3 regions of the Streptomyces sp. NPDC007856 genome follow, and region 3 is predicted to be linked to each of the others. Evidence: riboswitches for the same ligand, from Rfam matches in the RefSeq annotation. Region 3 holds a riboswitch; each other region holds the start of a gene.
What was found. A riboswitch is a leader RNA that binds a small molecule or an ion and turns the genes downstream of it on or off. The one in region 3 is predicted to bind cyclic di-AMP.
Positions count from the first base shown of each region.

Region 1: linked by a shared signal. The riboswitch ahead of ACFYOH_RS13465 (M23 family metallopeptidase) and the one ahead of ACFYOH_RS08065 (M23 family metallopeptidase) in region 3 are both predicted to bind cyclic di-AMP.
Region 2: linked by a shared signal. The riboswitch ahead of ACFYOH_RS01475 (NlpC/P60 family protein) and the one ahead of ACFYOH_RS08065 (M23 family metallopeptidase) in region 3 are both predicted to bind cyclic di-AMP.

Region 1 is NZ_JBIAEC010000004.1:491,877-501,363, forward strand. Features, by position in the region: gene ACFYOH_RS13450 (GNAT family N-acetyltransferase) at 1-2,124, opposite strand, end outside; gene ACFYOH_RS13455 (HPr family phosphocarrier protein) at 2,303-2,584, shown strand; gene ACFYOH_RS13460 (GntR family transcriptional regulator) at 2,732-3,418, opposite strand; gene ACFYOH_RS13465 (M23 family metallopeptidase) at 3,618-4,364, opposite strand; cyclic di-AMP (ydaO/yuaA leader) riboswitch at 4,377-4,538, opposite strand; gene ACFYOH_RS13470 (M16 family metallopeptidase) at 4,750-6,138, opposite strand; gene ACFYOH_RS13475 (M16 family metallopeptidase) at 6,135-7,529, opposite strand; gene ACFYOH_RS13480 (DNA topoisomerase (ATP-hydrolyzing) subunit A) at 7,837-9,487, shown strand, end outside.
Region 2 is NZ_JBIAEC010000001.1:287,392-296,878, reverse strand. Features, by position in the region: gene ACFYOH_RS01490 (esterase/lipase family protein) at 1-78, shown strand, start outside; gene ACFYOH_RS01485 (M23 family metallopeptidase) at 301-1,824, shown strand; gene pcrA (DNA helicase PcrA) at 1,867-4,350, opposite strand; cyclic di-AMP (ydaO/yuaA leader) riboswitch at 4,612-4,783, shown strand; gene ACFYOH_RS01475 (NlpC/P60 family protein) at 4,791-5,972, shown strand; partial or broken gene ACFYOH_RS01470 (tellurite resistance/C4-dicarboxylate transporter family protein) at 6,444-7,401, shown strand; gene ACFYOH_RS01465 (hypothetical protein) at 7,405-7,758, opposite strand; gene ACFYOH_RS01460 (NlpC/P60 family protein) at 8,221-9,285, shown strand; gene ACFYOH_RS01455 (LuxR C-terminal-related transcriptional regulator) at 9,303-9,487, opposite strand, start outside.
Region 3 is NZ_JBIAEC010000003.1:14,123-23,609, reverse strand. Features, by position in the region: gene ACFYOH_RS08080 (MarR family winged helix-turn-helix transcriptional regulator) at 1-419, opposite strand, end outside; gene ACFYOH_RS08075 (dihydrofolate reductase family protein) at 498-1,631, shown strand; tRNA gene ACFYOH_RS08070 (tRNA-Met) at 1,687-1,760, opposite strand; cyclic di-AMP (ydaO/yuaA leader) riboswitch at 2,080-2,228, shown strand; gene ACFYOH_RS08065 (M23 family metallopeptidase) at 2,236-3,261, shown strand; gene ACFYOH_RS08060 (aldo/keto reductase) at 3,333-4,277, shown strand; gene ACFYOH_RS08055 (PrsW family intramembrane metalloprotease) at 4,384-5,709, opposite strand; gene trmB (tRNA (guanosine(46)-N7)-methyltransferase TrmB) at 5,752-6,576, opposite strand; gene lhgO (L-2-hydroxyglutarate oxidase) at 6,634-7,851, opposite strand; gene ACFYOH_RS08040 (MFS transporter) at 7,914-9,338, opposite strand.

The DNA of each region.
Region 1 (9,487 bases), on a different contig from region 3:
CGCGGCCCCCTTCTCGTCGATGTCGTCGTACTCGGGCACCTTCCCCGGGTCCATGGCCTCCCGCCGCCACTGCCCGTACTTGACGGCTTCGGCCAACGCCCGCACGGCACGTTCGGCGGCGGGATAGGCGGGGATGAGGTGCATGCCCTCCGGAGGACTGGCCGCAGCCACTCCCGCGGTGGGCAGGCGTTCCGCAGCGCGGAACAGGCGGGCACCGCCCTCGGTACCGGGTGCCTTGTCAACGGCCGCGGGTGCGGTGCTGGCCGCAGCCGACAACGCCTCCGCAAGCCCCCCGAGCTCCACATGCACCACCAGCACCGGCTTCCCCGGAACGGCAGCCGCGGCCGACCGCAACGCCTCCGCCAGCTCCGCATCCCCCGGCGACGCTTCCCCGATCGCGGGGATCGCCGTCACCACGACGGAGTCGCACGACTCGTCGGCCAGCGCAGCTCCCAGCGCCCGATGGAAGTCCTCCGCCGTCGCCCCCGTCGTCAGGTCCAGCGGACGCGAAGGCCGCAGCCCCTCCGCCAGACACCGGTCGTACGTCAGCACGCCCAGCGACTCCGAGTTCCCCAGGATCGCCACCCTCGGCCCCGCCGGCAGCGGCTGCCGGGCGAGCAGCAGCCCCGCGTCGACCAGCTCGGTGATCGTGTCGACCCGGATCACCCCGGCCTGCCGCAGCAGCGCGGAGACGGTGGCGTGCGGCAGCCGGGTGGCCCGCACCGCGTGTCCCTGCGGGGCGGACCCGTCCCCCTGCACCACGACCAGCGGCTTCGCCGCCGCCGTCCGGCGCGCGAGGCGCGTGAACTTGCGCGGGTTGCCGATGGACTCCAGGTACATGAGGACGACGTCGGTCTCGGGGTCGTCGTACCAGTACTGGAGGACGTCGTTGCCGGAGACGTCCGCGCGGTTGCCGGCGGAGACGAAGGTGGACACGCCGGTGACCCCGGTGACCCCTCCGCCGCGCCGGTGCAGCCGGGACAGCAGGGCGATGCCGATGGCACCGGACTGGGCGAACATCCCGATGCGGCCGGGGCGGGGCATCTCCGGGGCGAGGGAGGCGTTGAGGCGCACGTCGGGCGCGGTGTTGATGATCCCGAAGGCGTTCGGGCCGATGATCCGCATGCCGTACGCGCGTGCCTGCCGCACGAGGGCCCGCTGCCGCTCGCGCCCCTCGGGCCCGCTCTCGGCGTACCCGGCGGAGAGCACGACGAGCCCCTGCACCCCGTGTTCCCCGCACTCGGCGACCACGGCGGGCACGTGCTCGGCCGGTACGGCGACCACGGCGAGGTCCACCGGACCGCCGATGTCCCGCACGCGCCGGTAGGCCGGCACCCCGTCGACCTCGCCGAGGCCCTCCGGGAAGGCCTTGTTCACGGCGTGCAGCAGGCCGCCGTAGCCGGCGTCCCGGATGTTGCCGAGGACGCTGCGGCCCACGCCGCCGGGGGCGCGGCCGACGCCGACGACCGCCACCGAGCCGGGCATGAGCAGGCGCCGTACCGAGCGGGCCTCGGCGCGCTGCTCGCGCGCTCGCTGCACGGCGAGGGAGCGGTCGGTGGGTTCGAGGTCGAACTCCAGGCGGACGACGCCGTCCTCGAAGCTGCGCTTCTGGGTGTAGCCGGCGTCCGTGAACACCTTGATCATCTTGGTGTTGGCGGGCAGCACCTCGGCGGCGAAGCGGCGGATGCCGCGCTCGCGGGCGACTGCCGCGATGTGTTCCAGCAGGGCGGAGGCGACCCCGCGGCCCTGGTGCGCGTCCTGCACCAGGAAGGCGACCTCGGCCTCGTCGGCGGGCGCGGAGGCGGGCATGCCGTCGGCGCCGATGCGGTCATAGCGTACGGTGGCGATGAACTCGCCGCCGATGGTGGCCGCGAGTCCCACCCGGTCCACAAAGTCGTGGTGCGTGAAGCGGTGGACGTCCTTGGCGGAGAGCCTGGGGTACGGCGCGAAGAAGCGGTAGTACTTCGACTCGTCCGAGACCTGCTCGTAGAAGCTGACCAGGCGGTCGGCGTCATCAACGGTGATGGGCCTGATGCGCGCGGTACCACCGTCGCGCAGCACCACGTCCGCCTCCCAGTGGGCGGGGTACTGGTGCCGGTCCTGCCGGTCCGCCGAGGTCTGCATGGGCCCCAGAGTACGGCTCGCGTCCGACAACGGCGCAGGGCAGTCTGTGGAGGACGGAAGCCGGAACCGAGGCCGCGGTTCCGACGCCACGCCGGGCGGACGAAGGTCCGCTCCGGGGCATGCTTCGCGATATGGGAAACTGGTCTAGACAACCCTGAAGACTGAAGGGCAGCAACACATGGCTGAGCGCCGCGTCAACGTCGGCTGGGCCGAGGGCCTCCACGCCCGCCCCGCCTCCATCTTCGTCCGAGCCGCCACGGCCGCAGGCGTCCCGGTGACGATCGCCAAGGCTGACGGCAACCCCGTCAACGCGGCCTCCATGCTGGCTGTCCTGGGCCTGGGCGCCCAGGGCGGCGAGGAGATCGTGCTGGCCTCCGACGCCGAGGGCGCGGACGTCGCCCTCGACCGTCTGGCCAAGCTGGTCGCCGAGGGCCTCGAGGAACTGCCCGAGACGGTCTGAACAGCAGCACGCTGACACACCGGAGCCGCGTCGCCCTTTTCGGGCGGCGCGGCTCTGCGTTTCCGGGCTCTTTGCGCGCACACCGGAATTGAGGCAGCGGTAAATACTGCGCAGCCGAATACCTCTTCTTTGTATACGGCGCCCGTGTTAATGCCGGAGGCCCGACATGTTTACGGCGTGTTGCGAAGTCCTCACACGCTCGCCGGCCCCGGAAAAGCGCAGCCGGTGCACGGCCGTCGCGCGCTCGGTGTGCAGCGCCGTGAGCGCCCGCGCGCGCTCCCCGTCGCCGCGCGCCACCGCGTCGACGATGGCGCCGTGCTCCGTCCAGTAGTCCACCGGGCTCGACGGCGCCTCCACCGCGTACATCCAGGCGATCTTGTGCCGAAGCTGGCTGAGCATCGCGGTCAGCGAGGGGCTGCCCGAGGCCTGGGCGAGCGTCTCGTGGAACCAGCCGCCCAGCGACCGCAGATCGTCGCTGCTGCCCCTGCGGGCCCGCTCCTGGCCCAGCCTGACCAGGCCGCGCAGCACCTTCAGATGGGCCTCGGTGCGCCGCTGGGCGGCCCTGGCGGCCCCGAGCGGCTCCAGCAGCAGGCGCATCTCCAGCAGGTCGGCGGCCTCCTGCTCGGTCGGCTCGGCCACACACGCGCCCGCGTGCCGGCGGGTCACCACGAAGCCCTCGGCCTCCAGGGTGCGCAGGGCCTCGCGGACGGGGACGCGCGAGACGCCGTAGCGGCGGGCCAGGACTTCCTCGGTCAGCCGGCCGCCGCGCTCGTAGACCCCCGCGACGATGTCGTCCCGGATGGCCGTGCACACCGAGTGCGCCGGAATACGCATGACCGACCTCCGCTTTAATCCCCGTGAAACGTCGACGATGGACGCCTGTTCCGTGACTCTATTCCAATGAGCCGGAATTTCCGACGGCGGGCCGGAATCCATGGATATTTTTTGGTCAGCGGATCGGGTGGCGCCCGTGAAAAGACGACGAAAGCCCCGGCTCGGTGAGCCGGGGCTTCGCATGCCAGGCGATGAGGCGTCAGACGTTCACGCCGTGCTTGCGGAGGTAGGCGACGGGGTCGACGTCCGAGCCGTAGTCGGGGGTCGTACGGGCCTCGAAGTGCAGGTGCGGGCCCGTGGTGTTGCCGGTCGCGCCGGACAGGGCGATCTGCTGGCCCGGGGTGACCTGCTGGCCGACCGAGACGCCGATCGACGACAGGTGGCCGTACTGGGTGTACATGCCGTCGGCCATCCTGATCACGATCTGGTTGCCGTACGCGCCGCCCCAGCCGGTGGAGACGACGGTGCCGGAGCCGACCGCGTGCACCGGGGTGCCGCTCGCCGCGTGGAAGTCGATGCCGGTGTGCGAGCCGGAGGACCACAGCGAGCTGCTCGCCTTGTAGCCGGTGGAGACGTAGGAGTTCGCGATCGGGGCGACGAAGGTGTTCATCAGGCGCTTGCGCTCGGCCTCCCGGGCGGCGCGGGTCCTGGCCTCGTGCTCCTCCTTCGCCCTCTTCGCCGCGGCTTCCTCGGCCGCCTTGTGCTCGGCGGCCCGCTGCTGCGCGGCGGCCTGCGCGTCGATGTGCTCGGCCACGTCGTCGCTCAGGGTGAGGACCGGCGTGAGGCCGGTCTGCTCCACGGTGTTCTCGGCGGCGAGCGCCGGGGAGGCGGCCAGGGTGCCGATGACACCGGTGGTGGTGAGGGCTGCGATGCCTGCCGCCTGAGCGGTGGTGCGCTTGACCCGGCCGGGCTTGCGGTGCTTCCCGGTGGCGCACATGAACGCCATGGAGTGGCTGGTCCTTTCCTTCCCTCTCGCCTACCGGGTTAGCTGACGGGTTCGGAGCAGGAAGGTCTCCTACGGGCCCCCTCGCGGAGCGCGGGCGCCCGATTCACCCCAGGGACTGCGTGGGTCCCCGGCTCCCCTGGCTCGCGCCGTGCGGGGACTCGGCGATGGCTGTCCGGTGCCGCGGGTGCGGCGCACTGCTACCGACGAACAGCCCGGGTGACGCTACGTAAGCCTGCTTTCGAACCCCAAACGGATCCGGACTTTTGTAGCGCATCCCACAGGGCAGACAGGCAACCTCCGCCTCAAATCGGGCATCCCGGTAAGGGAGTGAGAACGGCAGGGGCCCTGACGGTCCATAGACCGTCAGGGCCCCACGCGCGTGCGGTTACTCGGCCGCCACGACCGTCACTTCACCGATGCCGAGTGCCTCCACCGGTGCCTTGATCTGGGAGGCGTCACCGACGAGGACGGTCACCAGACGGTCCACCGGGAAGGCGTTCACCACGGCCGCCGTGGCCTCCACCGTGCCCGTCGCGGCCAGCTGCTGATAGAGCGTCGCCTGGAAGTCGTCGGGCAGGTACTGCTCGACCTGGTCGGCCAGCGTGCTCGCGACGGCCGCCGCGGTCTCGTACTTCAGCGGCGCCACCCCGACGAGGTTCTGCACGGCCACGTCCCGCTCGGCGTCGGTCAGACCGTCCGCCGCCAGGGTGCGCAGCACCTTCCACAGGTCCTCCAGCGCCGGGCCGGTGTTGGGGGTGTCCACGGAGCCGCTGATGGCGAGCATCGAGGCGCCCGTGCCGTCCGGTGCGGACCGGAGGACCTGGCCGAAGGAGCGCACACCGTAGGTGTAGCCCTTCTCCTCGCGCAGGACGCGGTCCAGGCGGGAGGTGAGGGTGCCGCCGAGGCAGTAGGTGCCGAGCACCTGGGCGGGCCACACCCGGTCGTGCCGGTCGGGGCCGACGCGGCCGATGAGCAGCTGCGTCTGCACGGCGCCGGGCCGGTCCACGATGACCACGCGCCCGGTGTCGTCGGCGGTCACCGGCGGCACGGGCCGCGGCTCGCCCGGCGTGCCGGTCCAGGCGCCCAGGGTGTCGCCGAGCAGCGCGTCCAGGTCGACCCCGGTGAGGTCGCCGACCACCACCGCGGTGGCCGTGGCGGGGCGTACGTGCCGGCCGTAGAAGGCGCGTACGGCGGCGGCGTCGATCTTCTCGACGGTCTCCTCGGTGCCCTGGCGGAGCCGCGACATGCGCGAGGCCACCGGGAACAGCTCCTTGGAGAGCTCCTTGGCGGCCCGGCGGGAGGGGTTGGCCAGCTCGTGCGGGATCTCGTCCAGGCGGTTGCGGACCAGCCGCTCCACCTCGCTGTCGGCGAAGGCGGGCGCGCGCAGCGCGTCGGCGAGCAGGCCGAGACCCTTGGCCAGGCGCGAGGCGGGGACCTCCAGGCTGAGCCGGACGCCGGGGTGGTCGGCGTGCGAGTCCAGCGTGGCGCCCGCGCGCTCCAGCTCGGCGGCGAACTCCTCGGCGGAGTGCTTGTCGGTGCCCTCGGAGAAGGCCCGCGCCATGATCGTGGCGACGCCGTCCAGGCCGGCCGGCTCGGCGTCCAGGGGCGCGTCCAGCAGCACCTCGACGGCGACGACCTGCTGGCCGGGGCGGTGGCAGCGCAGCACGGTCAGGCCGTTGTCGAGCGCGGTGCGCTCGGGCGCCGGGAACGCCCAGGGCCTGGCCTCGCCGGCCTGCGGCTGGGGATGGAAGTCCATGGTGGCGAGCTCGGTCACTTGGCCGTCTCCTCGTTCTCGTTACCGGCCTCTACGGTGGCTTCCTGCTCCGGGTCCTCGGGAACGTCGGCGTCCGGGGCCTGCTCCGGGGACTTCGGCTCATACACCAGGACCGCCCGGTTGTCGGGGCGCAGACGGGCCTGGGCGACCTCCTGGACCTCCTGCAGGGTCACATCCAGGACGCGCTTGACGGCGGTGAGGGCGAGCTGCGGGTCGCCGAACAGGACGGCGTACCGGCACAGTTCGTCGGCACGGCCGGCGACCGTGCCCAGCCGGTCCAGCCACTCGCGCTCCAACTGGGCCTGGGCGCGCTCCATCTCCTCGGCCGTGGGGCCCTCCTCGGCGAACCGGGCCAGCTCCTCGTCGATGGCGGTCTCGATGACCGGCACCTCGACGTCACCGGAGGTCTTCACGTCCAGCCAGCCCATGGAGGGCGCGCCGGCGAGGCGCAGCAGGCCGAAGCCGGCCGCGACGGCCGTACGGTCGCGGCGGACCAGCCGGTTGTACAGGCGGGAGGACTCGCCGCCGCCGAGGATGGTCAGGGCGAGATCGGCGGCGTCGCACGCGCGCGTGCCGTCGTGCGGAAGGCGGTAGGCGGCCATCAGGGCGCGTGCCGGGACCTCCTCGACGACGACCTCGCGCTTCTGCTCGCCGATGACGTCCGGCAGGGAGCCCTCGCGAGGGGCGGCCTTGCCGTCGTGGGACGGGATGGAACCGAAGTACTTCTCGATCCAGGCGAGGGTCTGCTTGGGGTCGATGTCGCCGACCACGGAGAGCACCGCGTTGTTCGGCGCGTAGTAGGTGCGGAAGAACTGGCGGGCGTCCTCCAGGGTGGCCGCGTCCAGGTCCGCCATCGAGCCGATCGGCGTGTGGTGGTAGGGGTGGCCCTCCGGGTACGACAGGGCGGTCAGCTTCTCGAAGGCGGTGCCGTAGGGCACGTTGTCGTAGCGCTGGCGGCGCTCGTTCTTGACGACGTCCCGCTGGTTCTCCATGGACTCGTCGTCCAGGGCGGCCAGCAGCGAGCCCATGCGGTCGGCCTCCAGCCAGAGCGCCAGCTCCAGCTGGTGGGCGGGCATGGTCTCGAAGTAGTTGGTGCGCTCGAAGCTGGTGGTGCCGTTGAGCGAGCCGCCGGCGCCCTGCACCAGCTCGAAGTGACCGTTGCCCTTGACCTGCGCCGAGCCCTGGAACATCAGGTGCTCGAAAAGGTGAGCCAGGCCGGTACGCCCCTTGACTTCGTGGCGGGAGCCGACGTCGTACCAGAGGCAGACCGCCGCCACCGGGGTCAGGTGGTCCTCGGAGAGCACCACGCGCAGACCGTTGGCCAGGCGGTGCTCGGTCGCTGTCAGGCCCCCGGAGCCTGCCTCGGCTGTGGTCGTGTGACCCATGGGCATGTACATCCCTTCGCGAGCGGAGGCGGTTGTGAAAACCGCGGTTTTCCTGCCGTTCCTGCCACTGTATGCAAACCGTGCGGGGCCTCGGCGAAGTTCCCGCGGGACGTACGCCCACAGCGGATCGCGTAGCCTGCGACTCGCGTGCCCGCAGGACGGCCGGCGGGCACTGTGCGGTGCCGGTCCGGTGCGCCTTGCGGTGCCGGGCGGACCGTGGAAGACCGGGCCATGGCCCCGGTTGTCAGTGCCGCGGTCCACAATGGTCCGCGTCAGATCCATCAAACGCTTCAGTAGCAAGGAGCCGGCAGCGATGGCCCGCCGCAGCACGAAGACCCCGCCGCCCGACGATTCGTACGAGGAGAAGATCCTCGACATCGACGTCGTGGACGAGATGCGTGGCTCCTACCTCGAGTACGCGTACTCGGTCATCTACTCGCGCGCCCTGCCGGACGCCCGTGACGGCCTCAAGCCGGTGCACCGCCGGATCGTGTACCAGATGAACGAGATGGGCCTGCGCCCCGACCGCGGCTATGTGAAGTGCGCGCGTGTCGTCGGCGAGGTCATGGGCAAGCTGCACCCGCACGGCGACGCGTCGATCTACGACGCCCTGGTGCGCATGGCCCAGCCCTTCTCCATGCGCGTGCCGCTGGTCGACGGCCACGGCAACTTCGGCTCGCTGGGCAACGACGACCCCCCGGCCGCCATGCGGTACACGGAGTGCCGGCAGGCCGAGGCGACGAGCCTGATGACCGAGTCGATCGACGAGGACACGGTCGACTTCGCGCCGAACTACGACGGCCAGGAGCGGGAGCCGGTGGCGCTGCCCGCCGCCTTCCCGAACCTGCTGGTCAACGGCTCCTCGGGCATCGCGGTCGGCATGGCGACGAACATGCCGCCGCACAACCTGCGCGAGGTCATCGCGGCCGCCCGCCACCTGATCAGGCACCCGAACGCGGACCTGGACGCGCTCATGAAGCACGTCCCGGGCCCGGACCTGCCCACCGGCGGCCGGATCGTCGGCCTGGACGGCATCCGGGACGCGTACGCGACGGGCCGCGGCACCTTCAAGATGCGCGCGACGGTCTCGGTCGAGACGGTGACCGCCCGCCGCAAGGGCCTGGTCATCACGGAACTGCCCTTCGCGGTCGGCCCGGAGAAGGTCATCGCGAAGATCAAGGACCTGGTCAACAGCAAGAAGGTCCAGGGCATCGCCGACGTCAAGGACCTCACCGACCGCGAGCACGGCCTGCGCCTGGTCATCGAGGTCAAGAACGGCTTCGTGCCGGAGGCGATCCTGGAGCAGCTGTACAAGCTGACCCCGATGGAGGAGTCCTTCGGCATCAACAATGTCGCGCTGGTGGACGGCCAGCCGCTCACGCTGGGCCTGAAGGAGCTGCTGGAGGTCTATCTCGACCACCGCTTCGACGTGGTGCGGCGCCGCAGCGAGTTCCGCCGCGGCAAGAGGCGCGACCGGCTGCACCTGGTCGAGGGTCTGCTGACGGCGCTGGTCGACATCGACGAGGTCATCCGGCTGATCCGGTCCAGCGAGAACTCCGCGCAGGCCAAGGAGCGCCTGATGCAGCGCTTCTCGCTGAGCGAGATCCAGACGCAGTACATCCTCGACACGCCACTGCGCCGGCTCACCAAGTACGACCGCATCGAGCTGGAGGCGGAGAAGGACAGGCTCACCGCGGAGATCGCGGAGCTGACCCGGATCCTGGAGTCCGACGCGGAGCTGCGCAAACTGGTCTCGAACGAACTGGCCGCCGTGGCCAAGAAGTTCGGCACCGACCGGCGTACGGTCCTGCTGGAGTCCGGGGGCGCCCCGGTGGCGGCGGTGCCGCTGCAGGTGGCCGACGACCCGTGCCGGGTGCTGCTGTCCTCGACGGGGCTGCTGGCCCGTACGGCGACGGCGGAGCCGTTCCCGGAGGAGGCCGGCGGGAAGCGCGTCAAGCACGACG
Region 2 (9,487 bases), on a different contig from region 3:
GTCGCGGCCGGGATACGCGAGGCCCTCGACTCCCCGCACGCCGGGGACCGGGTCGCCGACGGTCTCACGGTGGCGTGATCTGCCCGGCATCGGAGTGACGCACAGGTGACGAACAGTCACCACACATCGAACACCAATCGAACTCTCGGCCAAACTCGTGTCCTGCGCCCCCCGAAACGCCGCCGAATGCCCGTTTCCGGCGGGCGCGAAACCAGCCGAAGATTGTCGCGTCCAGGTACCGGCGGGTACAGTCACCGCACTGCTCTGGCAGCCCCTGTTGTCGAGGCGAAAGAGAAGTTGGTGAACGACCGTCACCCGTCGGGGACCATGACCACCCCGGCCCCGGCTTCAGACGCCTCCGCCGCGCACTACGCGCCGTACGGGACGCATGGAGCCCCCTACGGCGACTTCACCACGTACGGCGGCTACGAGGCCACCGGTTTTCCGGACGGCACCGGCACCTTCGCCACGGACCCGCTCTTCGGCAGCCTGCCCGGCGAGCAGAGCACCGGCGCGTACGACAGCACGCAGTGGCAGACCGGCCAGACCCCGAACTACGACCCGTACGCGGCCCAGCACCACGCCGCCTACGACTCCGGCGTCTACGACTCCACCGCCTGGACGATCCCCGCCCAGGCGACGGGCAACGACATCAGCGGCCAGTGGGACGCGAGCGCCTGGCTGCAGCCCGACCAGTCCGGGATCGCCCCACCGACCCAGCAGTGGGCGTGGGGTACCCAGACCTTCGAGTCGGGTACCTTCGACGCCACACAGTGGAATTCCGGCGGCCAGGCCGCGCCGGCGGAGGCCGAGCAGCCTGCCGAACCGTTCGGCCAGCAGGCCACCGCCACCTTCGACCAGGTCGGCGACCCGCAGGCGACCGGCGCCTTCCCGCAGGTTCCGTACGGGCAGACCCCGTACGAGGACGAGGTCCCCTACGACGAGGTCCCCTACGAGGACACCGCCTTCGACGAACAGCAGGTCGGGGACGACGAGTCGGGCACCGCGGGTGAACAGGCCGCCGCCGAGCTGCTGGACGACCAGGAGGACATCGCGCCGACGCCCCGCGCCGGCTCGCGCAGCGCCGGGCGCTCCCGCCGGCGTACGACCGCCAAGCGCTCCGCGCTGCTCACCGTCGCCGTCCCCTCGGTCTGTGTGATGGGCGTCGCCGGGATCGCCGCCGCCTCGGTCGGCGCGCTGACCGACAACGGACACGACACCACGGCCTCCGCCTCGGACACGCACGCGGTCAAGGCCTCGGTCGCCAACAGCAAGCTGGACACCCAGCTCAACACCCTGTCCGCGGGCGCCCATGACTTCGCCGACCGGGCGAGCCGGACGCAGGAGCGGATCGACCTCAAGAACCAGCAGGAACTGGAGCAGAAGAAGGCCGCCGCGGCGGCCGCGCTCAAGGAGCGGCTGCGCCCCAAGTTCGTGCTGCCGGTCACGCAGAAGGGGCTCAGCGCCTACTTCGGCCAGGCGGGGGTGAACTGGATGTCCGTGCACACGGGCATCGACTTCCCGGTGTCGTACGGCACCACGGTGATGGCCGCGACCGACGGCGTCGTCTCCACCAAGTGGAACAGCGCCTACGGCAACATGATGATCGTGACGGCGAAGGACGGCACGCAGACCTGGTACTGCCATCTGTCCAGCTACCGCGTCGCCTCCGGGACGTCCGTCAAGGCCGGCGAGCCGATCGCCTACTCCGGCAACTCCGGCAACTCCACCGGCCCGCACCTGCACTTCGAGGTGCGGCCCGCGGGCGGGGCGGCCATAGACCCGCTGCCGTGGCTGCGGAGCCACGGGCTCGACCCGACGTAGAGCCCGGGGGCTTTCGCCCCCAGACCCCCTACGGCTTCTTCCCTACAGCTTCTCCACCGGCGCGTACCGCAGCAGCAGTCGCTTCGGCTTGGCGTCGCCGAAGTCGATCGTCGCCTCCGCGTTCCCGCCCGTGCCCTTCACGGCGACGACCGTGCCGAGCCCGAACTGGTCGTGGGTGACCCGGTCCCCGACGGCGAGGGCGACCACCGGCTTCTCCGTGGTGCGGCGCGTGGCGAACCCGGACGCGCCCGACGCCGAGGAACGCGAGCGGGTCGAGGACAGCGAGGCCGCGATCCCGGAGGCCGGGCCGGAGGACACCGGCGCCGCCGCTCCCGTCCGCTTCCAGTCCACATGGGTGGCCGGGATCTCCTCCAGAAAGCGGGAGGGCGGGTTGTACGACGGCTGGCCCCAGGCGCTGCGCATCGCCGACCGCGTGAGGTAGAGCCGCTCCCGCGCGCGTGTGATGCCGACGTAGGCCAGGCGCCGCTCCTCCTCCAGTTCCTTGGCCTGGCCGAGGGCGCGCATGTGCGGGAAGACGCCGTCCTCCATGCCGGTCAGGAAGACGACCGGGAACTCCAGGCCCTTGGCGGTGTGCAGGGTCATCAGGGTGATGACGCCGGAGCCTTCCTCGTCCTCGTCGGGAATCTGGTCGGAGTCGGCGACCAGCGCCACCTGCTCCAGGAAGTCGGCCAGCGTGCCCTGCTCGCCCTCCCCGCGCTCCTGCTCGAACTCCAGGGCCACCGCCGCGAGTTCCTGGAGGTTCTCGATGCGGGTCTCGTCCTGCGGGTCGGTGGAGGCCTGCAACTCGGCCAGGTAGCCGGTGCGTTCGAGCACCGCCTCCAGGACGGTCGCGGGACCCGCACCGGACTCGACGATGGTGCGCAGGTCCTCCATCAGCGTGTTGAACCGCTTGACGGCGTTGGTGGAGCGCGCGGCCATGCCGTACGCCTCGTCCACGCGCTTGAGCGCCTGCGGGAAACTGATCTTCTCGCGCTGGGAGAGGGCGTCGATCATCGCCTCCGCGCGCTCGCCGATGCCGCGCTTGGGCACGTTGAGGATGCGGCGCAGCGGCACCGAGTCCTCGGGGTTGGCGAGGACGCGCAGATAGGCCAGGACGTCCCGGACCTCCTTGCGCTCGTAGAAGCGGACCCCGCCGACGACCTTGTAGGGCAGGCCGACGCGGATGAAGACCTCTTCGAAGACACGGGACTGGGCATTGGTGCGGTAGAAGACGGCGACATCGCCCGCCCTGGCCTCGCGCGCGTCGACCAGACGGTCTATCTCGTCGGCGACGAACTGGGCCTCGTCGTGCTCGGTGTCGGCAACGTAACCGGTGATCCGCGCGCCCTGGCCGGCGTTGGTCCACAGGTTCTTCGGGCGGCGGGACTCGTTGCGCTCGATGACCGCGTTGGCGGCGGACAGGATGGTCTGTGTGGAGCGGTAGTTCTGCTCCAGCAGGATCGTCGTCGCGTTCGGGTAGTCCTCCTCGAACTGGAGGATGTTGCGGATCGTCGCGCCCCGGAAGGCGTAGATCGACTGGTCCGCGTCACCCACGACGCACAGTTCGGCGGGCGGGAGGTCGTGCTCGCTCGGCGGGATGTCCTCGCTGTGTTCGCCGGTGCCGACGAGTTCGCGCACGAGCGCGTACTGCGCGTGGTTGGTGTCCTGGTACTCGTCGACGAGGACATGCCGGAAGCGGCGGCGGTAGTGCCCGGCGACGTCCGGGAAGGCACGCAGCAGGTTGACCGTCGTCATGATCAGGTCGTCGAAGTCGAGCGCGTTGGCCTCGCGCAGGCGCGACTGGTAGAGCGCGTAGGCCTGGGCGAGGGTCTTCTCGAAGCCGTCCGTGGCCTGGGCGGCGAAGTCCTCCTCGTCGATCAGCTCGTTCTTCAGGTTGCTGATCTTCGCGCTGAACGATTTGGGCGGGAAGCGCTTGGGGTCGAGGTCCAGGTCGCGGCAGACCAGGGCCATCAGGCGCTTGCTGTCGGCGGCGTCGTAGATGGAGAAGCTGGAGGTGAAACCGAGCTTCTTGCTCTCCCGGCGCAGGATGCGCACGCACGCGCTGTGGAAGGTCATCACCCACATCGCGTTCGCGCGCGGGCCGACGAGGTGCTCGACGCGCTCCTTCATCTCGCCCGCGGCCTTGTTGGTGAAGGTGATCGCGAGGATCTGGCCCGGGTGCACATGCCGCTCGGCGAGCAGGTGGGCGATGCGGTGGGTGAGCACACGGGTCTTGCCGGAGCCGGCGCCGGCGACGATGAGCAGCGGGGAGCCGGCGTGCACGACCGCGGCGCGCTGGTTGTCGTTCAGCCCCTCCAGCAGCGCCGCCGCGTCGAGGGCGGGACGCGGGGCGCCGTCGCGGTAGTACGCGTCCCGGTCCGGCGGCACGTCGAACTTCCCGCCGAACAGATCGTCCGGAAGCGGCTCCGGAGCGTGATCGTCCTCGGGCGGCGGCGGGGGCTCCTCCTCGCGCCCGCGAGGGGCCTGGAGGTCCGCCAGGAAGCTGTCGTCAAAGAGGCTGCTCATCGCTCTACGAGTCTAGGGCTCCCCACCGACAACCGGTCGCCGTCCCCGGAACACGGCCGCCCCGGAAAGCAGTTGATCTTCACTGCCGAACGGCCCGCGCCCTGCTCACAGAGGGGTACCGTCCGATGACTCAGAAGCGAAACCTGACTCAGGTCACGAAAATGTATCGGACATATCACGCACCAACCTTCACAGGAGTCACACGAGTTGGCTAGCGTGCGTTCGGGCCGCACGACCCCTACCGGCGAACCTCGCCGGGCCGCGCGGCCCCCGCCGAGTCCGGCGTGCCCCGCAGGGCGCCCGGAGCCGGGGACCCACCGACCTTTGGGGTGAATCGGCCGGCTCCCACCCGGGACGCCGCCGTAGGGCAACCCTTCCGAACCACCGCCCGAACCCGACAGCTAACCCGGTAGGCGGCCCACTGGAAGGAGTCGCCTCTCTTGGCGTCGCACCGCAAGCCGCGCCCCGGCGGGACCATCGGAACCGGCCTTCGCGCTCCCGCCCTCGCCACCGCCGCCCTCACCTCCATGGCCGTGCTCTCGCAGACCGCGGAGGCCGCCCCGGGTACCGATCGCGCCAAGCCGACCCTGGAGGAGGTCGAGAAGAAGGTCGACGATCTCTACCGCCAGGCGGAGTCGGCGACCCAGAAGTACAACGCGGCCAAGGAGCGGACCGGCAAACAGCGCGGCCGCGTCGACGCCCTGCGCGAGGACGTCGCCCGGCGCACGGCACGCCTCAACAAGGCCCGTGAGGAGCTGGGCTCCTTCGCCGCGGCCCAGTACCGCACCGGCGCCGCCGCTCCGGACACGGCCACCTTCCTGCTGGCGAACGACCCGCAGGACTACTTCGACCAGACCCAGCTGATGAACCGGCTGACCTCGCGGGAGAAGAGCGCGGTCGACGACTTCATCGGCGAGCAGGCCGCGACGATGAAGAAGCGGCGGGAGGCCGCGGAGAGCCTGCAGACGCTGAGCGACTCGCAGCACGACCTGCAGACCGCCAAGGCAACCGTGCAGAAGAAACTGGCCTCGGCGCGGGAACTGCTGTCGCAGCTGACGGCCCAGGAGAAGGCGCGGCTGGCCGCCATCGAGCGGCAGAAGGACCAGGAGGCGGCGCGCAAGGCGGCCGAGCTGGCGAAGCAGCAGGCGGCTCAGCAGCAGGCCGACTCGTCCTCGTCGTCGTCCACCGCCACGGGGTCCGGCTCCGGGTCGGGTTCGACGGGCTCCGGCTCGACGGGGTCCACCACCACGTCCAGCTCGTACGACACGAAGGCAGAGAAGGCGATCGCCTTCGCCCGCGCGCAGATCGGCAAGCCGTATGTGTGGGGCGCCACCGGGCCGGACTCCTACGACTGCTCGGGCCTCACCCAGGCCGCCTGGAAGGCCGCCGGCGTCACCCTCCCGCGCACCACGTACGACCAGGTCAACGCGGGCACCACGGTCTCGCTCGCCGACGCGCGGCCGGGCGACCTGATCTTCTTCTACGACGACATCAGCCACGTCGGCGTCTACATAGGCAACGGCATGATGATCCACGCCCCGAAGCCGGGCGCGTACGTCCGCGAGGAGTCGATCTACTACGGCGGCGAGTCGATCATCCACAGCGTGGTCCGCCCGGGCTGACCACTCACCCCGGGCACGGGTGCGCCCCGCTCCACGCGCGCGTGCCGCCGAATTGCCGGACCACGCGCGCAGGTGCCGGCGGCTTGGGGGCCTCGCCTTGAGGCCCCCGGGCGCGCGTCGGCTGATCGCGTGCCGATGCGCGCGTGCGGGCGTTTTCCGCGTCCACGCGCGCGTGCGGGCGTTTTCCGCGTCCACGCGCGCGTGCGGGCGTTTTCCGCGTCCACGCGCGCGTGCGGCCGTTCCTGCGTCGATGCGCGCTACGTGCCGGCCTTCCTGCGTCCACACGCGCCGCGTGCCGGCTGTTCCTCCGTCCACGCGCCATCGGCCTTCCTGCGTCCACGCGCCACCGCTTTCCTGGGTCACGAACGCGGCGCCGGCTTCTCCCGGTCCCCCGCGCGTACCGGCGTTTTTGCTGTCCACACGCGCGTGCCCTTCCGGGCGGGAACCCCGCCGCTCCCTGGCATCGGGCGCATGCCGGGCATCTCAGGTCTGCGCGTGTGGTGGGCGGGGCGGTCTCCCCCGGCCGGGGCCGCCGTGATGGCGACCGGCATCCTGTCGGTGGGACTGCACATGACCGGCGACGAGACGCTCTCCCAGGCAGTGCTGGCGCTGGCGTGCGTCGCCTGGGCCGCGCCGGCCGCCGAGTTCGTGCTGCGACTGGTCGGCGAGCGGCAGCGCTGGGCGACCGAGGCGGAGAGTCCGGGCGCGCTCACCTCCGTCGCCGCGACCACGGTGCTCGGCACCCGGATCTCGGCGCTGGGCCTGGAGCCGAGGCGCTGCTGGCGCTCGCGACGGTGCTCTGGCCGGTCCTGCTGGTCCTGGTCGTACGGCGCTGGAGGCCGCGCATGCCCTGAGCGGTGTTCCTGTGTTGTGTGGCCACAGAGGGGCTCGCCGTACTGGCCGCCACGCTGTCCACGGCCGGGCGCACGGCGTGGCTCGCGCACACCGCGCTGGTGTTGTTCTGGCTGGGCCTGGTGCTCTACGGCCTGGCGCTGGCCCACTTCGACGTACGGCAGGTGCTGGAGGGGGCGGGCGACCACTGGATCGCGGGCGGGGCGCTCGCGATCTCGGCGCTGGCCGGGGGAATCCTGCTCATCGCCGGGGACTCGGGCATGTACCTGTGGAACGCCGACGACCGCGGCGTGCTGCGCACCGCGACGGTCGCGCTGTACGTGCTGGATCTGGTCTGCTACGTCGTCCACTGGCCGCCGAGGCGGCCCGCCCCCGGCCCGGCTACCACGTGCTGCGCTGGGCGACGGTGTTCCCGATGGGGATGACGGCGGTGGCGGCGCTGTCTGCCGCGACCGTCTTCGGCGTCCCGTGGCTCACCTGGCCGGGACGGGTGCTGCTGTGGGCGGCGGTGGCGGTGTGGCTCGCGGTCGCCGCCGGTGCGGTGCTCGCGGCCCGCGCCGGCGGCAGGGACGGCTGACCGTCAGGTCCACAGGACGGCGATGAAGATGTTCGCCATGGTCAGCAGACCGACCACCCCGAACACGCTCTTGTCGATCTTCTCCTCGTCGCGCTTCACATAGACCAACCCGAGGATCACGATCAGCAGCGCCAGCTTGATGCCGATCTTGATGGTGTTGACGTGGTGGTCGTCGGCCTGGTTGAGGCCGACCAGGACCACGCCGGTGACCAGCATGGTCAGCGCGCCGTGCAGCATCGCGGGCACGAACCGGGCCGTGCCCTGGCCCATCGCCTTCATCTGGGTGAGGAAACCGCCGAGCAGCGCGGCGATGCCGATGATGTGCAGGCCGACGAAGAGATGGATGAGTACGTCCATGGGCCGGAGCCTAACCAGGGGCCCGCGGGCCTCCCCCCACCGGCCCCGGACACAGCGGTCGGCGGTCGGCGGTCGGCGGTCGGCGGTCGGCGGTCGGCGGTCGCACGGAGGATCTTGCATATATGCGCCTCATAGCACCCCACGGCTCCCGTCCATCCCACTTTCCGCACTTCGGTCACCGCGCTCTGTGAAGGCGACGACTCCAGAACGGCCACATGGTCACTTGCGGTCACATCCCGGTCCATCGAGGCCAGTTCCGTACACCGCGTTACCTACTCGTCACAGTCGGGCCTAGCGTCCTCCCCCAGGTGACCGGCTCCCCACCGCCGCCCGGGCCAGGGGCGGCCGTCGGCCACCACCGCCGAGAAGGGTCCGGCGGTGGCCCGCTTCCCCTGTGCGGGCCGCCGCCGGGCACACGGACTCTCGGTCGTGCGAGTCGTACGGAAGGACGTGACGGCCCAGGTGGCAGCGCACCGCAAGGCCCGGCAACGCTCGATGGGCGGCCATACGGCCCGGACGGCCGCCACGCTCGCCCTGGCGGGCGCGGCCACCGCGACAGGGTTCGACGGGACCGGACACGCCGAGCCACAGCTGACCCCGGCGCAGGTGAAGGCCAAGGTGGACCAGCTGTACCAGGACGCCGAGGCCGCAACCGAGAAGTACGACGGCGCGAAGGAGAAGGCGGACACTGAGCAACGGCGGCTGAACGCGCTGCGCGACGAGACCGCCCGCAAGCAGCAGAAGCTCAACACCGCCCGGGACGCGCTGGGTTCGTTCGCGGCGGCGCAGTACCGCGAGGGCGGCTTCGCACCGACCTGGCAGCTGGTCCTGTCCGGCGACCCCGACCGGTACCTGGACGACGCCGCGTTCGCGGAGCGGGCCGGTGACCGGCAGGCCGCCGCCGTGTCCGGGGTGCGCGAACAACTGCGGGAGATCGAGCAACTGCGGGGCGCGGCACGCATCGAGCTGCAGTCGCTGCGGTCCCGGCGGGCCGAGCTGCAGCGGCAGAAGAGGACCATCACCGGCAAGCTGGACGAGGCCCGGCGGCTGCTGGCGCGGCTCAGCCCACAGCAGCGGTCCGAGGTCGCCGGTGACGGCAGCGCGCTGGGACGCGCCTCCCGCTCGGCCTCGGACGCCCGGGACTCCCTGGAGCAGGCCGGTACGGCCGCGGCCCCGAACGCGCGCGCCGAGGCGGCCGTCGCCTACGCCTATGCCAAGCTCGGCAGCCCCTATGTGTGGGGCGCGGCAGGACCGAACGCCTTCGACTGCTCGGGCCTGGTCCAGGCCGCCTACCGCTCCGCCGGCATCTCCCTGCCCCGCACCACCTATGCCCAGATCGACGCGGGCCGCCGCGTCTCCCGCTCCGAACTACAGCCCGGGGACCTGGTGTTCTTCTACTCGGGGATCAGCCACGTCGGCATCTACGTGGGCAACGGGCAGATCATCCACGCCCCGAACCCCTCGGCACCGGTCCGGCTGGCCCCGGTCGACCTGATGCCGTTCGCCGGGGCGACCCGGGTGGCGTAGGGGCGAGCCCGCAGGGGTCAGACCAGTCGGCGGGCCGTAGCCCAGCGGGTCAGTTCATGGCGGTTGGACAGCTGGAGCTTGCGCAGGACCGCCGAGACATGGGACTCGACCGTCTTCACCGAGATGTACAGCTGCTTGGCGATCTCCTTGTATGCGTAACCACGGGCGATCAGGCGCAGCACTTCGCGCTCGCGCTGGGTGA
Region 3 (9,487 bases):
ATCTCCTCCAGCTGCCCCACCTGTTCCGGCGTGAGCCGGTCGAACAGGACGGCGCGCACGGTCTCGACGTGGCCCGGTGCCGTACGCTCCAAGGCGGCCATCCCCTCGTCCGTCAGCACGGCGATGCTGCTGCGTTTGTCCCAGCGGCAGTCGTCCCGGCGCACCAGCCCGTCCCGCTCGAGGCGGGTCACCGCATAGGTCAGCCGACTGCGCGTGATCTTCAGCGACTCGGCGAGGTCGGTCATCCGCAGCCGCCGGTCGGGCGCGTCGGACAGGTTGGCCAGCACGGAGTAGAACAGATGCGGCATGCCGGCGTCCTGCTGGAGCTGTCGGTCGATCGCGTCCTCCAGGAGGTGCGTCGCGGCGAGATAGGCGCGCCAGGCGCGCTGCTCCTCGGGGGTGAGCCAGCGGGTCGTCATGCCGCCAGTGTAAGTTTGTTTCAAACTTGAACCAAGATCGACCTTGAACCGAACCTCGCCTCGCAGGAGACCGCGCCGATGACGTACCCGTACGTGCTGCTGTCCGCCGCCGTCTCCCTCGACGGCTACCTCGACGACACCAGCCCCGACCGGCTCCTGCTGTCCAGCCCGGCCGACTTCGACCGGGTCGACGCGGTACGGGCCTCCGTCGACGCCATCCTGATCGGCGCCGGCACGATCCGCGCCGACAACCCGCGGCTGCTGGTCAACTCCGCCGAGCGCCGCGCCGCCCGCGTCCGGGCGGGCAAGCCGGAGTACCCGCTCAAGGTGACCGTCACCGCCACCGGCGACCTCGACCCCGACGCCAACTTCTGGCACACCGGCGGCGACAAGCTCGTCTACACGACCGACCAGGGCGCCGAGCGGGCGGTCCGCCGCGTCGGCGACACCGCCGACGTCGTCCCGCTCGGCCCTGGCCTCGACTGGCGGGCCCTGCTGTCCCACCTGCACGACGTGCGCGGAGTCGGACGGCTCATGGTCGAGGGCGGCGGCACGGTGCACACCCAACTGCTGCAGCTGGGTCTCGCCGACGAGCTCCAGCTCGTCCTCGCGCCGCTGTTCGTCGGCGACCCGGCCGCGCCCCGCCTGTTCGGCCCCGGCGGCTACCAGGCCGGCCGGCTGCGCCTGACCGAGACCCGCCGGATCGAGGACGTGGTCCTCATGCGCTACGAGCCCACCGCCCCCGGCACCGGGCCGGCCGCCACCGCCGCCGACCGGCACTGGCTGCGCACCGCCTGTGAACTCGCCGCGCTGTGCCCGCCCTCGGAGACGGCGTTCAGCGTCGGCGCGGTGGTGGTCGCAGCCGACGGTACGGAGCTGGCTCGCGGCCACTCCCGGGAGGGCGAGGATCCCGTGGTCCATGCGGAGGAGGCCGCCCTGGCGAAGGTCGACCCGGCGGATCCCCGGCTGGCCGGTGCCACGGTGTACAGCAGCCTGGAGCCGTGTGCCCGGCGCGCCTCGCGGCCCGCGCCCTGTGCCGAGCTGATCCTTCGGGCGGGGGTACGGCGGGTGGTCACGGCGTGGCAGGAGCCCGACACATTCGTAGCGGGAGCCGACGGTACGGGGGTGCTGGTCAAGGGGGGTGGGGAGGTCGTCGCACTGCCCGAGCTGGAGGAACTCGCCAAGGCGCCGAACCGGCATCTGCTGGGCTGAGCCCGCACACACTCAGGGCCCGGAATCCTTGGGATTCCGGGCCCTGAGCCTTCAGTAGCGGGGACAGGATTTGAACCTGCGACCTCTGGGTTATGAGCCCAGCGAGCTACCGAGCTGCTCCACCCCGCGTCGTTGTGTCTCTACTGTACACCACACGCTCACCCCCTCGGCGCCACACCGCCCGCGCCCCCTCGCCGGCCCGTGGTCACGGTGATCGGCTTCACGGACGGTGACCGGACGACCGCCCTCCGCATAACATCTGAGACACCGTCAAAAATGCCGACACTCATGTACGGTGGTCAACTCACCCGATTTGCAGGGATCCTGACCGGTAAGTCCACGGCCGAAAACCTTAATGATCAAGCCGAACGGCTTGGAAAGTGGCTGTCGGGTCTATTAACGTTCGATAACGCAGCGCGGTCGTCCCAGCCGTCACAAGAGGCGGCTCCGTGCGCACGCGCCGAATCCCGCAAGGGAGCCGGGGAACCACCACCTTGGGGTGAATCGCGCGAATGCCGCAGTTGGTATACGCGCGTAGGAGACCTTCCTGCTCCGAACCCGTCAGCTAACCCGGTAGGCGGAGGAAGGAAAGGAGCACGCCCGCGTGGCGTCCAACCGGCCCGTCCCAGAAGCCCCGTTCATGCCCCCGCAAGCCCAGCCGGAGACCTTCGGCTACGGCGCCTACCGCGCCGAGGAGGGGCCCTGGGAGGAGTGGAATCCCACCGAGGACTCCGTCGCCCCGCTCCGCGGCCGGCACCGCGTCGCCAAACAGCGCGGCGGTTTCGCGCGCAGCTCCACCGTCCTCGGCGTCGGCGTGATGGCCGCGGTCGGCGCGGGCGGCATGGCCAGCGCGAACACCGGCAAGCCGCCGGTCTCCATCTCCCTGCCGGACCTGGACTCCGTCGAGCACATCTTCGGCGCCGGCTCCTCCGACGCGCACCAGGCCACCACCGGCCTCAGCAAGGTGGGCGTGAGCACGGACAGCGCCGACAGCGGCAACGCCGGCGAGGCCCTGCGCAACCGGATCATGGCCCAGGCCGAGCAGCAGAAGGGCCAGGCCGCCAGCAAGGCCACCGTCGCCGCGATCGCCGCCGCCGACCAGCAGACCGCCGACGCGGCCGCCAAGGCGGAGAAGGCGGCCGCCGCCAAGGCCGCCGCCGCCAAGCAGCAGGCGGAGGCCGACGCCGAGAAGGCCGCCGAGGCCAAGCGGCTCGCCGAGCTGGCCAAGCAGTACACGCTGCCGGTCGTCTCGTACACGATCACCGGCACCTTCGGGCAGCCCGGCGCGATGTGGTCCTCCGGCTACCACACCGGCCTCGACTTCGCCGCCCCCACCGGCACCCTCATCAAGGCCGTCCACAGCGGAACGGTCACTGAGGCGGGCTGGGCCGGCGCCTACGGCTACCGCACCGTCATCACCCTGGACGACGGCACCGAGCTGTGGTTCTGCCACCAGTCCTCGATCAACGTCTCCGTCGGCCAGAAGGTCTCCACCGGCCAGGTCATCGGCCGGGTCGGCGCCACCGGCAACGTCACCGGCCCGCACCTGCACCTGGAGGTCCACCCGAACGGCCAGGCCACCGCCATCGACCCGGCGCCCTGGCTGCGCGATAAGGGCCTCACCCCCTGACAGCCGTCTGTCCGTGGGACTTTGCACCGGCGGCGGAATGCGATCATCTGTCGCCGGTGTTGATGCAGAGCATGACTTCTCTGCGCACACTCGGCTCCTCCGACCTCGAGGTCTTCCCGCTCTGCCTCGGCGGCAACGTCTTCGGCTGGACCGCCGACGAGGAGACCTCCTTCGCCGTCCTCGACGCCTACACGGCGGCCGGGGGCAACTTCATCGACACCGCCGACTCGTACTCGGCCTGGATCGAGGGCCACAAGGGCGGCGAGTCCGAGACGGTCATCGGCAAGTGGGTCAAGTCCCGCGGCAACCGTGACCGCGTCGTCATCGCGACCAAGGTCAGCCAGCACCCCGAGTTCCAGGGGCTGTCCGCCGCCAACATCAAGGCCGCCGCCGACGCCTCCCTGCGCCGCCTGGACACCGACTACATCGACCTCTACTACACCCACTTCGACAAGCCCGAGATCCCGGTCGAGGAGATCATCGGCGCGCTGGACGAGCTGGTGAAGGCGGGCAAGGTCCGCCACATCGCCGCCTCCAACATCAGCCCCGAGCGCCTGAAGGCCTCGCTCGACTTCTCCGACCGCGAGGGCCTGGCCCGCTATGTCGCCCTCCAGCCGCACTACAACCTCGTCTCCCGCGACACCTACGAGGGCCCGCTGCAGGACCTGGCCGCCAAGGAGGGCCTGTCCTCCGTGCCCTACTTCTCCCTCGCCGCGGGCTTCCTGACCGGCAAGTACCGCCCCGGCAGCAAGGTCGACAGCGCCCGTGCGGGCCGCGCCCAGGAGTACGCCGAGTCCGAGCGCGGCCAGAAGGTCCTCGCGGCGCTCGACGAGATCGCCGCCGCCCACGACGCCCCCGTCGCCACGGTCGCCCTCGCCTGGCTCGCGGCCCAGCCGACGATCACCGCCCCGATCGCCTCGGCCCGCACACTGGACCAGCTCCCGGCCCTGCTGGGCGTGGTGGACCTGAAGCTGACGGACGAGGAAGTGGCGAGCCTGACGAAGGCGTCGGCCTGACCTTTCCGGTGACTTCTCCGGCCGACAGCTGACCTCTTTCCGCCGCGACGGCCCTCAGCCACGACGGCGGATTCCGGCGGTGCCGAACCCTCCGCCACCCGACCGGCTAGTACTGGTACGGGTTGTAAGCGGAGTAGGGCACCGCCGGATAGCCGTAACCCGGCCCATACGCCGTAGGCGCCGGCACGGGCGCCGCGTACATCGGCCGAACCTGCGGAGCAACTCGCGCGGCGTACTCCAACGCCGGCCGGGCCGCGTCCCTCCGCTGCCACAGCTCGTCCAGCAGCTCCCGCTCCCGTACGACGAAGTCGGCCCCTGCCTTCCCCTTGCGTCCCCGGTGCCGCAGGAAGGCGAGCGAGGTGGCGTACGCCTCGTACTGGGCCACCGCCCGCGCCGCCGGCCGGCCGCCGTGGTGCCGGGCGTAGTCACGGGCCGTCCGCCGCGCCCGCATCGACCCGAGCGCGAGCGGCTCGGCCGGCCCCAGCCACCCGGCCAGCACATACGCCGGCAGCTCCGCCCGCACGGTCCGCAGCTCCCGCTGCCGGGTCCAGATCGCGAGCCAGGTCAGCAGCCCGAACACGGGCACCATGAATCCGCCGTAGACGGCGAAGAACCCGAACTCGCCGAAGGTGGAGGAGCCGTTCCAGAAGGCGTGCATGCTCATCGCGAGCAGCAGACCGCCGAGCGGCAGCAGCACCCGCCGGGCGCGCTGCCGCTCGGCGGAGAACGCGGCGAAGCCGAAGCCGAGGCCGGTGAGGGTGGTGAACAGGGGGTGCGCGAACGGGGACATCACGATGCGCACGAAGAAGGTGGCGGCGGTGACGGAGGCGATGCCGGGGCCACCGCTGACCTGGTCGGCGCCGAAGGCCGTACCCAGGTAGAGGATGTTCTCGGTGAACGCGAACCCGGTGGCGGTGATGCCCGCTATCACCACCCCGTCGACGACACCGGTGAAGTCACGTCTGCGGAAGAGAAAGACGAGCAGGACGGCGGCGGCCTTGGCGGACTCCTCCACGATGGGCGCGATCACGGTGGCGCCCAGGGTGTCGGCACCGGCCGGATCGGCGGTGGCGGTGGCTATCCACTTGGTCGCGAAGCTGTTGGCGACGATGGCTATCAGCGCCGCCGCGCACGCCCCCCAGGCGAAGGCGAAGACCAGGTTCCGCCAGGGCCCCGGCTCCACCCGGTCCAGCCACCGGAAGGCGGCTATCAGCCAGGGCACGGGCAGCACGGCGAGACCGAGCCCGACGAGGAACCCCTCGGTGCCGGTCTGCCTGCGTACCAGCGCGAGGATGACGAGACCGGACAGCGCGAGCAGTGTGATCAGTGCTCCGTACCGCACCCACCTGCGCTGCCACCAGTGCGGATGGCGGAGCAGCACGGGGCCGTGCGGGCCCGGGGGATACGTCGGAAACGGAGGACTGGTGGCCACGGCATCGACCCTAACGGTGTCGGGACGCGGGGCTGGAGCGGTTTACCGGCCCGGATGCGGTACGCGACGGAAGAGCAGATCGTTCACCACATGTCCCTTGTCCAGTCCCTGCCCCTCGAAACGGGTCAGCGGCCGGAACTCGGGGCGCGTGGCGAAACCGCCGCCCGCCTGCGTGTTCTCGAAGTCGGGATGGGCGCTGAGCACCTCGAGCATCTGCTCGGCGTACGGCTCCCAGTCGGTCGCGCAGTGCACGATCGCTCCGGGCTTCAGCCGGGTCGCGGCGAGCGTCAGGAACTCGGGCTGGATGAGCCGCCGCTTGTGGTGCCGCTTCTTGGGCCAGGGGTCCGGGAAGTAGACCCGCAGCCCGTCGAGCGAGTCGGGGGTGAGCATCTCGCGGAGCAGGATGATCGCGTCGCCGTTGCCCACGCGGACGTGGGACAGCCCGTTCCGGTCGGCGAGAGCCAGCAGATTGCCCTGGCCCGGGGTGTGCACGTCGACGGCGAGGATGTTGGTGTCCGGGTCGGCGGCGGCCATCTGCGCGGTGGCCTCGCCCATCCCGAACCCGATCTCCAGGACGACGGGCCGGTCGTTCCCGAACAGCTCGCCGAGGTCGATGACCTGCTGCCCGTCGATGTCCAGCCCCCACTTGGGCCACAGCCGCTGCAGGGCGTCCGCCTGCCCGGCGGTCACCCGGCTGCGCCGCGGCTGGAAACTCCGGATCCGCCGCTCGAAGTGCGACCCGGCGGGATCGGCCTTGGGACCGTCCGGAAAGCGTGGCTCCCCCTTGGCCCGGGTGTGCCGGACGGACACGCCGGGGGTGTGGGTGGCCGGCGAGGGGGCTTCGGGGGCGTTGAGGAAGTCAGACACAGTAGGACAGATTTTACGGCCCGGCACTGACGAACGGACCGGCGCCCGGGACGGCCACTACAGCGAACCGAGCATGTCCAGCACCCGGCGCCCCACCTCCCGCCCGATCGGCAGGGAAGCGGTCGCCGCGGGCGAGGGCGCGTTCAGCACATGCACGGCACGAGCCCCCTCCTTGATCAAGAAGTCGTCCACCAGCGTCCCGTCCCGCAGCACCGCCTGCGCCCGCACCCCGGCAGGGGCCCGCACCAGGTCGTCCGACTCCGCTCCGGGCAGCAGTCTGCGCACCGCCTCCAGGAACGCCCCCTTGGACAGCGAGCGGTGCAGTTCCCCCGCGCCGTATCTCCAGTGCCGCCGGGCGATCGCCCACGACCCCGGCCACGCCATGGTCCCGGCCAGCTCCCGGGGGCGTACGACCCCCCAGCCGTACCCCTCCCGGGCCAGGGCCGGCACCGCGTTGGGGCCGATGTGCACGCCTCCGTCGATGCCCCGGGTGAGATGGACCCCGAGGAAGGGGAAGGCCGGATCCGGCACCGGATACACCAGCCCGCGCACCAGCTCCGGCCGCGCCAGCTCGTAGTACTCCCCGCGGAACGGCACGATCCGCACCTCGGGCTCGTCCCCGGTCAGCCGCGCCAGCTCGTCGCAGTACAGCCCGGCGCAGTTCACCAGCACGCGCGCGCGTACGACGTCTCCGCCCGAGGTGAGCACGGCCACGCCCCGCTCCGGCCGCCGGTCCACCCGTACGACCCGCGCCCCGTACCGGATCTCCGCGCCCGAGCCCCGCGCCAGCTGCCGGGCGACCCCCACGAAGTCGCACACCCCGGTGGTGCCGACGTGTATCGCCGCCAGCCCGCGCACCTCGGGCTCGTACTCACCGATCTGGGCGGATCCCAGCTCCCGCACCGGAATGCCGTTCTCCCGGCCGCGCTGCACGAGCGCGTGCAGCCGGGGCAGCTCCTCCCGGTCCGTGGCGACGATCAGCTTGCCGGTGACGGCGTGCGCGATGCCGTACTCGGCGCAGAACTTCACCATCTCGGCGGCGCCCCGCACCGCGTACCTCGCCTTGAGGGAGCCCGGCCGGTAGTAGATCCCGCTGTGGATGACCCCGCTGTTGCGCCCCGTCTGGTGCCGGGCCGGCCCCGGCTCCTTCTCCAGCACGGTGACCGCCGTACCCGGCGCGGCCCGCGTGATCGCGTACGCCGTGGACAGCCCGACGATCCCCCCGCCGACCACGAGCACATCACAGTCGTACGCCCCGACCGGCACCTGCACCACCTCCCACCTCGATAGTGCACTGCGCCACTGACAACGCCTTCAAACGCGGCCGGTGCGGGTTCTCAGGCCGGGGCCATCAGCAGCGGGCGAGCCCGCTCCCGCAGCTCCACCACCCTCGGCTCGTCCCCGTACGGCTCCAGCCGGTGCAGGAGGTCCTTCACATACTCGGTCGTGCGCGCCGACGAGATCCGACCGGCCACCTCCACGGCCCGCACTCCCTGCTCGCAGGCGGCGTCGAGGTTCCCGGACTCCAGCTCGGCGACGGCCGAGACGACCAGCCGCAGCCCGTGCGACCGCACGAACTCCTCGGTCGGCTTGGACAGGGCCTGTTCCGTGAACCTCCGCACCTGCCGCGGGGCCTTCAGATCCCGGTAGCACTCGGCCGCATCAGCAGCGAAACGGTCATATCCATAGAAACCAAGCCAAGAAGGATCGTTGTCGCCCTCCCGCGACCGCTCCAGCCAACCCTCCGCCGCCTTCAACGCCGCACCCGCCGCCTGCGCATCCCCCGCACGCGCGTGTGCCCGCGCCTCCACCAGCCGGAAGAAACTCATCGTGCGCGCGGTCGCCAGCCCGCGGTTGCGCTCCAGCGCGGCTTGCGCCAGATCGACCCCCTCGTCACCGAACCCGCGATAGGTCGCCTGCAGCGACATCGAGGCCAGGACATAGCCCCCCAGCGGGACGTCCGCCGCCGCGCGCGCGAGCCGCAGCGCCTGGATGTAGTACCGCTGCGCGGCCTCCTGCTGGCCGGTGTCGAAGGCCATCCACCCGGCGAGCCGGGTGAGTTCGGCGGACGCCCCGAAGAGCGCGCGGCCCACTTCGTCGGAGTAGGCGCCGAGCAGCAGCGGCGCCGCCTCCACCCGCAGGCACTCCGGCACCATCGAGGAACGCCAGTCCCCGCCCCCGTACTTGGAGTCCCAGCGCCGGGCGTCCTCGGCGGCCTCCCGCAGCTTCTGCACATCGCTGTGGCCGACTTTGATCGGTGCGCCGGAGCCCTCGGCGGAGCCCGCCTCCCGCGCGACCGAGCTGTCGGCGGGGGTTATCAGCCAGCGTGAGGCGGGCGTTGCGTATGCGCTCACTGCGAACGATCCGGCGAGCGACTGCCAGATGCCGCCGGAGCCGGCCCGGCGCCCGGCGAGGTCGAGACGGTACAGCTCCGTCGCCGACTTCACCGCCTGTCCGACGTCTCTGGGGAAGGCGAGGCCCACTTCGGGCGCCGGATCCGCGTCCGCCAGGCCGATCTCGTGGAGCGGCACCGGACGGCCGAGCTTCTGGCCGATGGCGGCCGCGATGAGGTGCGGCGCCGCGCCCTGCGGCACCATCCCCTTCGACACCCAGCGCGCCACGGAGGTCTTGTCGTAGCGAAGAGTCAACCCGCGCTGCGCCCCAAGGTCGTTGACGCGCCTGGCGAGTCCTGCGTTGCTGATTCCCGCGAGGGCGAGAACGGCGCCGAGCTTTTCGTTCGGCCCGCGTTGCTCCCTGGACATGCGCCACCCCTCGACACAGACGGCTGCCGCGCTGGCATAACCATGCGGCATTCGTAAACCCAGCGTAGTTCGCCGCATCCCAAGCGTTAAGGGGCATTCTTCCGGATGGCGGGATTGTGGTCCGTACGGAAGTGCGGCCCTGTACGCAC